2 regions of the Microbacterium sp. Ag1 genome follow, and region 1 is predicted to be linked to the other one. Evidence: predicted binding sites of a transcription regulator. Region 1 holds the regulator's gene; the other holds the start of a gene.
The links. The regulator LexA, encoded in region 1, represses DNA repair genes until DNA is damaged. The targets are predictions, from matches to a motif close to TCGAACANNTGTTCGA.
Positions count from the first base shown of each region.

Region 2: AAY78_RS10530 (DmpA family aminopeptidase) is a predicted target of LexA. The motif match lies at 2,100-2,115, and genes of this name have one in related genera.

Region 1 covers NZ_LBCR01000032.1:306,030-311,453, reverse strand. The annotation lists gene priA (bifunctional 1-(5-phosphoribosyl)-5-((5-phosphoribosylamino)methylideneamino)imidazole-4-carboxamide isomerase/phosphoribosylanthranilate isomerase PriA) at 1-34, opposite strand, end outside; gene hisH (imidazole glycerol phosphate synthase subunit HisH) at 138-773, opposite strand; gene hisB (imidazoleglycerol-phosphate dehydratase HisB) at 770-1,387, opposite strand; gene AAY78_RS14650 (histidinol-phosphate transaminase) at 1,384-2,469, opposite strand; gene AAY78_RS14645 (LysM peptidoglycan-binding domain-containing protein) at 2,551-2,919, opposite strand; gene lexA (transcriptional repressor LexA) at 3,210-3,896, shown strand; gene AAY78_RS14635 (S9 family peptidase) at 4,024-5,424, shown strand, end outside.
Region 2 covers NZ_LBCR01000030.1:59,522-64,945, reverse strand. The annotation lists gene AAY78_RS10535 (TIGR00730 family Rossman fold protein) at 1-870, opposite strand, end outside; gene AAY78_RS10530 (DmpA family aminopeptidase) at 924-2,084, opposite strand; gene AAY78_RS10525 (APC family permease) at 2,236-3,696, shown strand; gene AAY78_RS10520 (TetR family transcriptional regulator) at 3,718-4,317, shown strand; gene AAY78_RS10515 (pyridoxamine 5'-phosphate oxidase family protein) at 4,418-4,921, shown strand; gene AAY78_RS10510 (proline--tRNA ligase) at 4,951-5,424, opposite strand, start outside.

The DNA.
Region 1 (5,424 bases):
GCGTGAGCGAGGGGGACTGCGCGAAGTCGTTCATGGGGTCCTTGGATCGGGAAGCTCTTCGGCCCGGTGCGGGCACGAGAACCGAGGGTAGTCCGCCGGGCGGCGGGGAACAAAACGGGTGACGTCGGCGGGCGTCGTCAGAGACTCTCGACCCAGTTGCGCAGCAGCTGGATACCTGCTTCGCCGGACTTCTCCGGGTGGAACTGCGTCGCCGACAGCGGGCCGTTCTCCACGGCGGCGAGGAAGGGATCGCCGTAGGTCGTCCAGGTCAGGACGGGTTCCGGGAACGGCGGCATGACATCGAGCTGCCAGGACTGGGCGGCGTAGGAGTGCACGAAGTAGAAGCGCTCCTGCTCGATGCCGCGGAAGAGCACGCTGTCGGAACCGGGCGCGACGGTGTTCCAGCCCATGTGCGGAAGCACCGGCGCGTTGAGCTCGGTGACGGCTCCGGGCCACTCTCCGAGCCCAGCGGTATCACGCCCACGCTCGACGCCGTGCTCGAACAGCACCTGCATCCCGACGCAGATGCCGAGGACCGGACGGCCACCGGCCAGACGGCGGTCGATGATCTCGTCGCCTCCGTGCGCACGCAGGGCATCGCGAACCGCCTGAAACGCGCCGACGCCGGGAACGACCAGGCCGTCAGCCTCGAGGGCGGTGGTGCGGTCGCGCGTCAGCACGGCGTCGGCACCGGCAGCCACGAGAGCCTTGACGGCCGAGTGGACGTTGCCCGACTCGTAGTCGAACACCGCGACGCGAGGAGCCGACGTCACAGCGCGCCCTTGGTGGACGGAATGCCGTCGACGAGCGGATCCAGCGCCTTGGCCTGACGGAACGCACGCGCGAACGCCTTGTACTCCGCTTCCGCGATGTGATGCGGGTCTCGGCCGCCGAGCACACGCACGTGCACCGTGAGAGCGGCATTGAACGTGATGGCTTCGAAGGAGTGGCGGACGAGCGACCCTGTGAAGTGTCCGCCGATCAGGTGGTGCTCGAACCCCTCGGGCTCCCCCGTGTGCACGAGGTACGGGCGGCCCGAGATGTCGACCACGGCCTGCGCGAGCGCCTCGTCGAGGGGGACGAGGGCGTCTCCGTACCGGGAGATGCCGGACTTGTCGCCGAGGGCTTCGAGGATCGCCTGTCCGAGCACGATCGAGACGTCTTCCACGGTGTGGTGTGCGTCGATGTGGGTGTCACCGGAGGCGCGCACGGTGAGGTCGGTCAGCGAGTGCTTCGCGAACGCCGTGAGCATGTGGTCGAAGAAGGGCACCGAGGTGTCGATGTGGCTCGCGCCGGTCCCGTCGAGGTTCAGCTCGAGCTCGACGGTGGACTCCGACGTGCGGCGCACACGGCTCGCGGTGCGCGGGGTCGGTGCGGAAGTGCTCATGAAGCCGATCCTATCGAGGCCAGAGCATCGAGGAACGCGGTGGTCTCGGCCTCGGTGCCCGCGCTCACCCTCAGGTGTCCTGGGATGCCGACATCGCGTACCAGCACCCCCTGGTCGTACAGCTGCTGCCAGATGGCCTTCGGGTCGGAGACTCCACCGAACAGCACGAAGTTCGACCAGGATTCGTGCGGCTGGTAACCCAGCGCCTCGAGAGTCGCCGTGATGCGGTCGCGCTGCTCGACGATCTCCTCGACCATGCCGAGCATGACGTCGGCATTGCGCAGCGCCGCGATGGCCGCCGCCTGGGTGAGTGCGCTCAGGTGGTAAGGCAGACGCACCAGCCGCAGCGCGTCGATGAACGCCGGGTCGGCCGCGAGATACCCGACACGGGCCCCGGCGAACGCGAAGGCCTTGCTCATCGTGCGCGAGACGGCCAGACGCGGCCGCCCCTCGAGCAGCGTCAGTGCGGAGACCGCGTCATGCGGCGCGAACTCCTGGTAGGCCTCGTCGACGATCACTATGCCCCTGGCAGCCTCGTACACCGCTTCGATGACGTCGAGTCCGAGCGGCGTGCCGGTGGGGTTGTTGGGAGAGCAGAGGATGACCACGTCCGGCTCGGCGGCCCGCACCTGCTCGGCCGCCTCCTCCGGAGTGATGGTGTAGTCGGGCTGACGCGTGCCGGCGATCCACCGCGCACCGGTGCCCTGCGCGATGAGCGGGTACATCGAATAGGTCGGCGCGAACCCGAAAGCCGTGCGACCAGGGCCTCCGAAGGCCTGCAGGATGTGCTGGAGCACCTCATTGGACCCGTTGCCCGCCCAGATCTGCTCGGGGACGAGACCGTGGCCCAGGTACTCCGCGAAAGACTCGCGAAGCGTGGTGAACTCACGATCCGGGTAGCGGTTGACATCACGGATCGCGACGGCGATGTCATCGAGGATGTCGCTCGCCACCGCATCGGGGATCGGATGCGTGTTCTCATTCACGTTGAGCGCGATGGGAAGCGGCGCCTGTGGAGCACCGTATGGCTTCAATCCGCGGAGATCGTCACGTAGCGGGAGATCGTTGAGGGAGAGGGTCACCCTTCCCATGCTAGGCGGCGCTTGAGGTTGATGACGCAAAGTCGCCGCCCCAGAAACTCCTCGTCTGAGCCCTCCGCCGGATCAGCGCGCGTACTGAGCCGGGATCGCCAGAGTCTGCCCGATCTGCAGCTCCCCACCGCGCAACAGGTTCATCCGGCTGATGTCGCCGATCACATCGCGCGGGTCGGCGTCGGGCGCGACGCCGGTGGCGATGGACCAGAGCGTGTCACCGGGCATGACGGTGACGGTCTCGACGCCGACGGGTGCGGTGTCGGCACCCGACGCGACCGCGCTGCCGCCGCTGAGCGCCGCGAACGCGATGCCGGCGGCGAGGGGCACCGACGCCAGGGCGAGCAGTACAGCGCGACCTCGCGTCGTCAGCCGGAGTCTCGTCGAAGGACGGGGCGATGCCGGGATGACTGCTGCGGTGCTGAAGCCGATGCTGCTCATGTGGTGCTCCTTAGCCTGTCCCGGAGCGGTGAGGCTGCCGGGGAAGTTGGCGTAGCGTTCGCATTCACGACTCGGCCGGGAGCCGGGAATGCGAAGCTACGTACCGAAGATATCTTCGAGTTCGAACATCTGTCAAGTATTCTTCGAAACCACATCGGGGAAAGAGGCCGACACGCTCGAACAGATCTTCCAGATCGGCCCGATTCTCGGATACGGTTTCGATAAGGACACCCCACCACGGGCCTCCGACATTCGAAGAGGGACGTCGGATCACGCACTGAAGGAGCACCATGAGCGAGAACTCTGCCGCCGAGTCGGAGGCACCGCGCACGCGCCGCCGGAAGAGCCTCAGCCCGAAGCAGATGGCGATCCTCGAGGTCATCCAGAACTCGATCGCGAACCACGGCTATCCGCCGAGCATGCGCGAGATCGGAGACGCCGTCGGTCTCAAGTCCCTCTCCAGCGTCACCCATCAACTCGGACAGCTCGAGCTGAGTGGCTACCTGCGCCGCGACCCGGGGAAGACCAGGGCGATGGAGGTGCTCATCGATCTGCCGGGCGCCAGCACCGAGAACCCGGCCGACGTCGCGACTCCCGTAGGCGACGCCGCGCTCGTCCCCCTGGTGGGACGGATCGCCGCCGGCGTGCCGATCACCGCGGATCAGCAGGTCGAGGAGATCTTCCCGCTCCCCCGCCAGTTGGTGGGCAAGGGCGACCTGTTCATGCTCAAGGTCTCCGGCGAGTCGATGATCGACGCCGCCATTTGCGACGGCGACTGGGTCGTGGTCCGCTCCCAGAACAGCGCGGAGAACGGCGAGATCGTCGCGGCGATGCTCGATGGCGAGGCGACGGTCAAGGTGCTGCGCCGCCGGGACGGCCACACCTGGCTCCTCCCCCGCAACTCGGCATTCGAACCCATCCTCGGCGACGAGTCCGTCGTCCTCGGCAAGGTCGTGGCGGTGCTCCGCGCCGTCTGACCCTCGATCCGGTCAGCGCAGACCGGGCCTGGTCGTGTCGGTGACCGTCTTCCCTTCGCGCGCTTCCACAGTGGTCGGGCCCACGGCGTGGCCGCACACGCGGTGCGACGCCGCATAGGCTCGAGACATGTCGTCGTCCCCTTACGGTTCCTGGTCATCCCCGTTCTCCGCCGCCTCGGTCGCCGCGTCTTCACCGCGCATCGACGGCGCCCGTTTCGTCGGCTCGGAGATCTGGTGGGGCGAGTCGGTGCCGGCCCAGAAGGGCCGCGTGACGGTGCGGAGCTCCTCCGGAGCCGAGATCCTCCCCTCCCCCTGGAGCGCACGCTCACGTGTGCACGAGTACGGCGGGGGTGCGTGGACGGCGGACGAGCACGGCACGCTCTACTTCGTCGACGCGAACGACCAGCGGGTTCATCGTCTGAGCGTGGGAGGCGAGCCCGTTGCTCTCACCCCTCCCGGGCCCTCCCACGGCGGCCTGCGTGTGCAGTCCGGTCGACTGCTGGCCGTGCGCGAAGACCTCTCCCGCACGCCGCATCTCCGAGCGATCGTCGAGATCCCGCTCGACGGCTCCGCAGCCGAGGATGCGTCCGCGATCACGGTGATCGTGCAGGGCGATGGTTTCTTCGCCCACCCCGCGCTCTCCCCCGACGGCACCCGCGCCGCGTGGGTCGCGTGGGACAGGGGCCGCATGCCGTGGGAGGACGCGCACGTGCAGGTCGCCGAGGTCGGTGAGGACACTCCGCGCACGATCCCCTCACGGGCGGCGCTGCAGCCGGAGTGGCTGAGCGACTCGGAGCTGCTCTTCGCCGATGATCCGGGTGGGCGCTGGGCCCTGCAACGCATCTCCCTGGACGGTGTGGTCCCGGTCGGCACCGCACGGCAGGTCTCACCCTCGGACGCCGACACGGGCTATGGACTCTGGGTCCTCGGCAACCGCTGGTATCAGCTGCTCGACGACGGCCGCGTCGTCGCCGTCCGGACGAACGGGCGCGACGAGGTCGTGGTGATCGATACCGATGATGCTGCCGACGACCGCGTCGACGTCATCTCGTTCCCCGGAGACGGCCATGTGAGCGTCGACGATGTCGACGGCACCCGCGTGCTCCTCTCCGGCAACGGTTCGCGTGCGAACGCCGGGCTGTGGTGCGTCGACGTCGTATCGGGTGCCACCGTGGCGGTGCGCGGCGGCGAACCGGTCGATCCGCAGTGGATGCCCGCTGCGATGCCGATCGAGATCCAGGGCCCGCACGGAGAGGTGCACGCGTTCGCGTACCCGCCGGCGAACCCGCACGCGACGGCTCCCGATCACGAGCTCCCGCCCTACATCGTCCTCGTGCACGGAGGGCCGACGGCGCACGTCACCGGGGCGGCGTCCGAGGCGATCGCGTTCTACACGAGCCGCGGCATCGGCGTGCTCGACGTGAACTACGGAGGATCCACGGGGTACGGCCGCTCGTACCGTGAACGTCTCGACGGCCAGTGGGGCATCGTCGATGTCGACGACGTGATCGCCGCGGCCCGCGGTCTG
Region 2 (5,424 bases), on a different contig from region 1:
CGAGCCGAACTCCTCGTTGAGCCGATCGATCTCCTCGTCCGTCGGCTCCGCCTTGAGCCGCAGCACCAGCGCATCGCCCACCCAGCGCAATGAGTCGTAGTTGTGCCAGAAGCCCGTGATCTCCGCCCTGGCCGCATCGACCGAATCCGTGATCACGACGCGATCGAAGTCGCCCTCCGAGATGACCCCGGTCGGGGCGAGATGGTCGTCGATGAAGCTGCGAAGCCCCTGCCAAAAGGTGCCACCCGGCTCGTCGAGCAGAACGATCGGCGTCGGTTCCGCCTTGCCGGTCTGCTGCAGGGTGAGCAGCTCGAACATCTCGTCGAGGGTGCCGAACCCACCCGGCAGGCAGATGAACCCGAGCGATTCCTTGATGAGCATGAGCTTGCGGGTGAAGAAGTACTTCATCGCGACCACGTGGTCCTGGCCGGCCACGAAGCCGTTGGGCTTCTCCTCGAACGGGAGCCTGATCGAGACGCCCAGCGAGAGGGCAGGACCCGCTCCCTCGGAAGCCGCCTGCATGATGCCGGGCCCCGCCCCCGTGACGACCATCCATCCATCCCCCGCGAGGGCCGAGGCGACGTCGCGCGCCGTCAGATACAGCGGATCGTCCTGCCTGGTTCGCGCCGAGCCGAAGACCGTGACCTTGGGGACGCCGCGGAACGGAGCGAAGAGACGGAACGCATCACGCATCTCGGCGAGCGCTGCCGAGGCGATCTTCAGATCGAGGCGGTCGGCGCCGTCCTCCCCCAGAAGGATCGCGGTGCGCAGCATCCGCATCACGAGCCTGCGGTCGGTGTGCACTCCCGCATCGTCGAGGACGGCGTTGATCTCGGCGCTGAGCGCTTCAGGGAGGGGTTCGTCGATCATGCCTCCAGGGTGTCATGCCCCGGGGCGACCGTGGCCTCCTGCCACGCCGTCGCTCAGACTCCGCGGGACTCGTCGACGGCCGCCCGGATCTCGTCGTGCGGGAGCGCGACGCTCCTGTGCCCGTCGCGTCCTGTCATGTCCTGCGCTGCGACGAGTGCGTTCCACACGGCCTCGTCGACGGCCTGCACCGCTGCCGTCAGGAAGGGATCGATCCGCCCCCACGGGATCAGGCGCATGGTCTCGTAGACCTCGTCGCTCCCCTCCGGGAACTGCGACGTGAGCGCACCCTCGTTCGCGGTGGAGAACGCGAGGACGATGTCGCCCGAGAAGTGACTGCCCGCGGTGCCGCTGCGGCCGAGACCCAGGGCTCCCCGACGAGCCAGTGCCGCGCACTGACCGGGAAGGAAGGGGGCGTCAGTGGCGATGACCACGATCGCGGATCCGGCTCCTCCCGGGGCATGTTGGCGCCGCTCCCGAGCGAACCAGTCGTCGTCGCCCATCGGGTTCGGCGCCGACGATCGTGCGCCCAGGTCGATGCTGCCGAGCCGAAGCTCGTCGCGCGCACCGAAGTTCGCCTGGATGAGGACTCCGACGGTGTACTCGGCACCGCCGTACGCCACCGTCCTGGATGCCGTGCCGGTGCCTCCCTTGAAGCCGTAGCAGTTCATCCCCGTCCCTCCGCCGACGTTCCCCTCCGCCGGTGCGGCGGTGCTGGCCGCCTCCAGGGCCGACCACGCGTCCGCCGGCGTGACGTGACCGCCGTTGATGTCGTTGAGGTATCCGTCCCAGGTCTCCCCGACGACGGGCAGCATCCACTGGGCGGCGACGTGCGGGGCGACCTGCGCCACCCAGGAGTCGATACCGCTGTGCACGGCTCCGACCGCATGCGAGCTGGTGATCCCGATCGGCATGGACAGCGATCCGGACTCGTCGATCCATGCGCGGCCGGTGAGCTCGCCGTTCCCGTTGAAGGCGTGGACGGCCGCAGCACAGGGCACGCCCACTCCCTCGCGGCCCCGGGGCAGGACGGCGGTGACCCCGGTGCGGACGGCGTGCGCCCCCTCCCCCGCGACCATGGTGCGATATCCGACGGCCACACCGGGGACGTCGGTGATCGCGCCGTGGGTGCCGCTGCGTCCCGCGAACGGGACCCCCAGATCCCTTGCCCTGATACGCCTGCGCGACGACTCCGACGCCGATGAGGAAACCACCATGTACTCCACTCTGACCTGAACGTATGTTCAGAGAGTACGTCACCCAACGCATGTTTTGCTTGACTTAACCCGTCTTTGCCTTTTGAATCACTGTTCAAGATCTCGTACCGTCCGATACGCACCCTTCCGACAGCAGATTCCGGAGCCGCAGATGTCTCAGCCGAATCCCTCCGTCCCCACGACCACGACAACGACGCTCGCCCAGCGGCGCCTCGGAGTCTGGGCGATCGTCTTCTTCGTGGTCTCCGCCGCAGCTCCCCTCACGGTCGTCGCCAGCGCTGCAGCCACGGACTTCCGTCTCGCCGGCATCGGCGGCCCGGGCGCGATGCTCGCCAGCGGTGTCGTGCTGATGCTGTTCGCCTTCGGTTTCACCGCCATGTCGAGGTATGTGCGCAACACCGGCGCCTTCTACGTCTACGGCGCTCGAGGACTCGGCAAACCCGTCGGCATCGGCATCGTGTTCGTGACGATCTTCTCCTACACCGCCCTGTGCATCTGCTTCTACGGCTTCGTCGGGTTCTTCGGGGAGATGACGTTCTCCGCACTCTTCGGCATCGATCTGCCCTGGACCGTCTACGCGCTGCTGGCGCTCGTCATCGTCGGGGTGCTCGGCTACCGCAAGATCGATGTCGGTGCCAAGGTTCTGGGCGTCCTGCTCACGGCCGAGGTCGCCATCCTGCTCGTCCTCGCAATCGCCGTGCTCGCCTCGGGCGGCCCCGAGCCGATCTCGTTCGCCTCCTTCGCGCCCGAGAACGTCTTCTTCGCCGCCGGGAGCGGCGCGCTCTTCGTCTTCGGGTTCGGTGCCTACCTCGGCTTCGAGAGCACGGCGATCTACGCCGAGGAGGCGCGGGATCCGGCACGCACCGTGCCGATCGCGACATACATCTCGATCGCGTTCCTCGGCGTCTTCTACGCCTTCACGTTCTGGATCCTCACGGTCGCCTTCGGCATCGAGGGCGTGCTGCGCCTCGCCCTGCAGGACGACTTCCAGGACATGGTCTTCCACGCCGGCGACGCGTACCTGGGCGCCTGGGCGTCCGTGACGATGCGGGTGCTGATCGTCACGAGCTTCTTCGCCTGCCTCCTCGCGTTCCACAACGCCAGCTCCCGGTACCTCTTCTCGCTCGGACGGGAGCGTCTGCTGCCGTCGTGGCTCGCGCAGACCCAGCCGACGACGCAGGCACCTCACCACGCAAGCCTCGTGATCTCGATCGTGTCGCTCGTGGCCATCGCGGTGACGATCATCAGCGGAGCGGATCCCTTCCTCGGCTTCGCGCTCCCTGTGTACTCGATCGGCGTGGCCGGGTTGGTCTTCGCCCAGGCCGTGGCCGCCATCGCCGTGGTCGGTTTCTTCCTGAGAGGGCGGCGAGGCCACAGCATCTGGCGGGTACTGGTCGCACCGGCGCTCGGGGCGCTCGGTCTGATCGTCGGATTCGTCCTCATCGCGACCAACTTCGATCTCGTCACCGGTCTCCAGGGGCCCGTCAACCTCGCGCTCCTCGCCCCCACCCCCGCCCTGTTCGTGGCCGGCATCGTCGTCGGGATCGTCCTGAAGCGACGTCGTCCCCGCCACTATGCTGAACTCACCACGCTCGTTCCCGACGACGAGTAGCGCCAGGCGCGAGGAGGATACGTGGCCGAGCAGCGCAAGCACGCCACCCGACGGGCGGAGCTCATCTCCGCGACCAGGCGCGTCGCCGGGCGCAGCGGTCTCCTCGGCACGAACGTGCGCGCGGTCGCCGCGGAGGCCTCGGTCAGCGCGGGGAGCGTGCTGTACTACTTCTCCACCTTCGACGAGCTGATGTATGCGACCGTCGAGGGTGTCCTGGAGGAGATGTACGAGAGACGACGCGCACTCGCCGAGAACGAGCCCGACCCGGCGAAGCGTCTGGTCGCTCTCGTCACGGCCGGGATCCCGGACGAGATCAGCGACCATCTGCGCATGGCGTACGAGAGCATCCCCCTGCTGCGGGAGCAGCCTCAGTACCGTCCCCTGCACCGCTCCATCGTCGAACGGCAGGTCGCGCTCTACAGATCGACGATCGAGATCGGCACGGCGCTCGGCACCTTCCGCCCCACCGCCGACCTCACCGTGATCGCACGGAACATCGTCGCTCTCGAGGACGCGTACGACCTCTACCCGCTGATCGGCGTCGAGCTGGGAGCGCAGACGTACCGGTCGAACATCCTCTCCTACGCCCGCACTGCCCTCGACTGCGACTTCGGCGCCTGAGCCCCGCCGTCCGCTCGTCTGCCTTCGGCGATGTCGAGCACGGCGGCTGCTCCCTGTCAATGCCCGTGTGCCCGCACGCTCCGCACGGCACGCTGACGTCATGACGGAGATCACAGGACCCGAAGCCCTCGCCCGCATCGCCGAACTCGTGGAGGACATCGACATCACGATGCTCACCACGACCGACGACGACGGCAACCTCGTGAGTCGGCCGATGTCGACCAGGCAGATGGACGACGCGGGCGACATCTGGTTCTTCACCGCTGAGGACACCGAGAAGGTCCACAGGGCCCGAAAGCACCACGACGTGGGCCTCGCCTACTGCGATGCCAAGGGCATGCGATACGTGTCGGTCGCCGGCACCGCAGAAGTGGTGCACGACCGCGCCAAGATGGAGGAGCTCTACTCCGCGTCCCTGGAGATCTGGTTCGCGGACGGCCTCGACACCCCGGGCATCGCCCTCCTCAAGGTCACGCCGAAGGTCACCGAGTTCTGGGAGCCCTCGAAAGGCAGGCTCGCGCTCGCGGCGGGTGCCCTGAAGTCGCTCGTGACCCGGGACACCCCGGACCACGACACCATGAACCACGGCCGCATCGTCTGCTGACGATGCGGCCGTGAAGGCTCACTGTGGGGTCAGTGCGCGGCGGAGAGTCGCGGCACGACCTCGTCGACGGAGACGGCCTCGCGCTCCCCGGTGGCGCGGTCCCACAGCTCGACCTGGCCCTCTGCGGCCCCGCGACCGACGATGACGATCTTCGGCACACCGACGAGCTCGGCGTCTCCGAACTTCACTCCGGGCGAGACCTTCGGCCGGTCGTCGTAGAGCACGTCGAGCCCCGCGGCTTCGAGCTGAGCGGAGATCCCCTCCGCGACCTCGAACGCGACCTGGTCGCGGCCCGCGGCGACGACCTGCACGTCGAACGGCGCGACGGACGCCGGCCAGATGAGGCCCTTGTCGTCGTTGTTGAGCTCGGCGATGATCGCGAGGATACGGGTCACGCCGATGCCGTACGAGCCCATCGTGACGGTGACGAGCTTGCCGTTCTCGTTCAGCACCTTGAGGCCCAATGCCTCGGCGTACTTGCGTCCGAGCTGGAAGACGTGCCC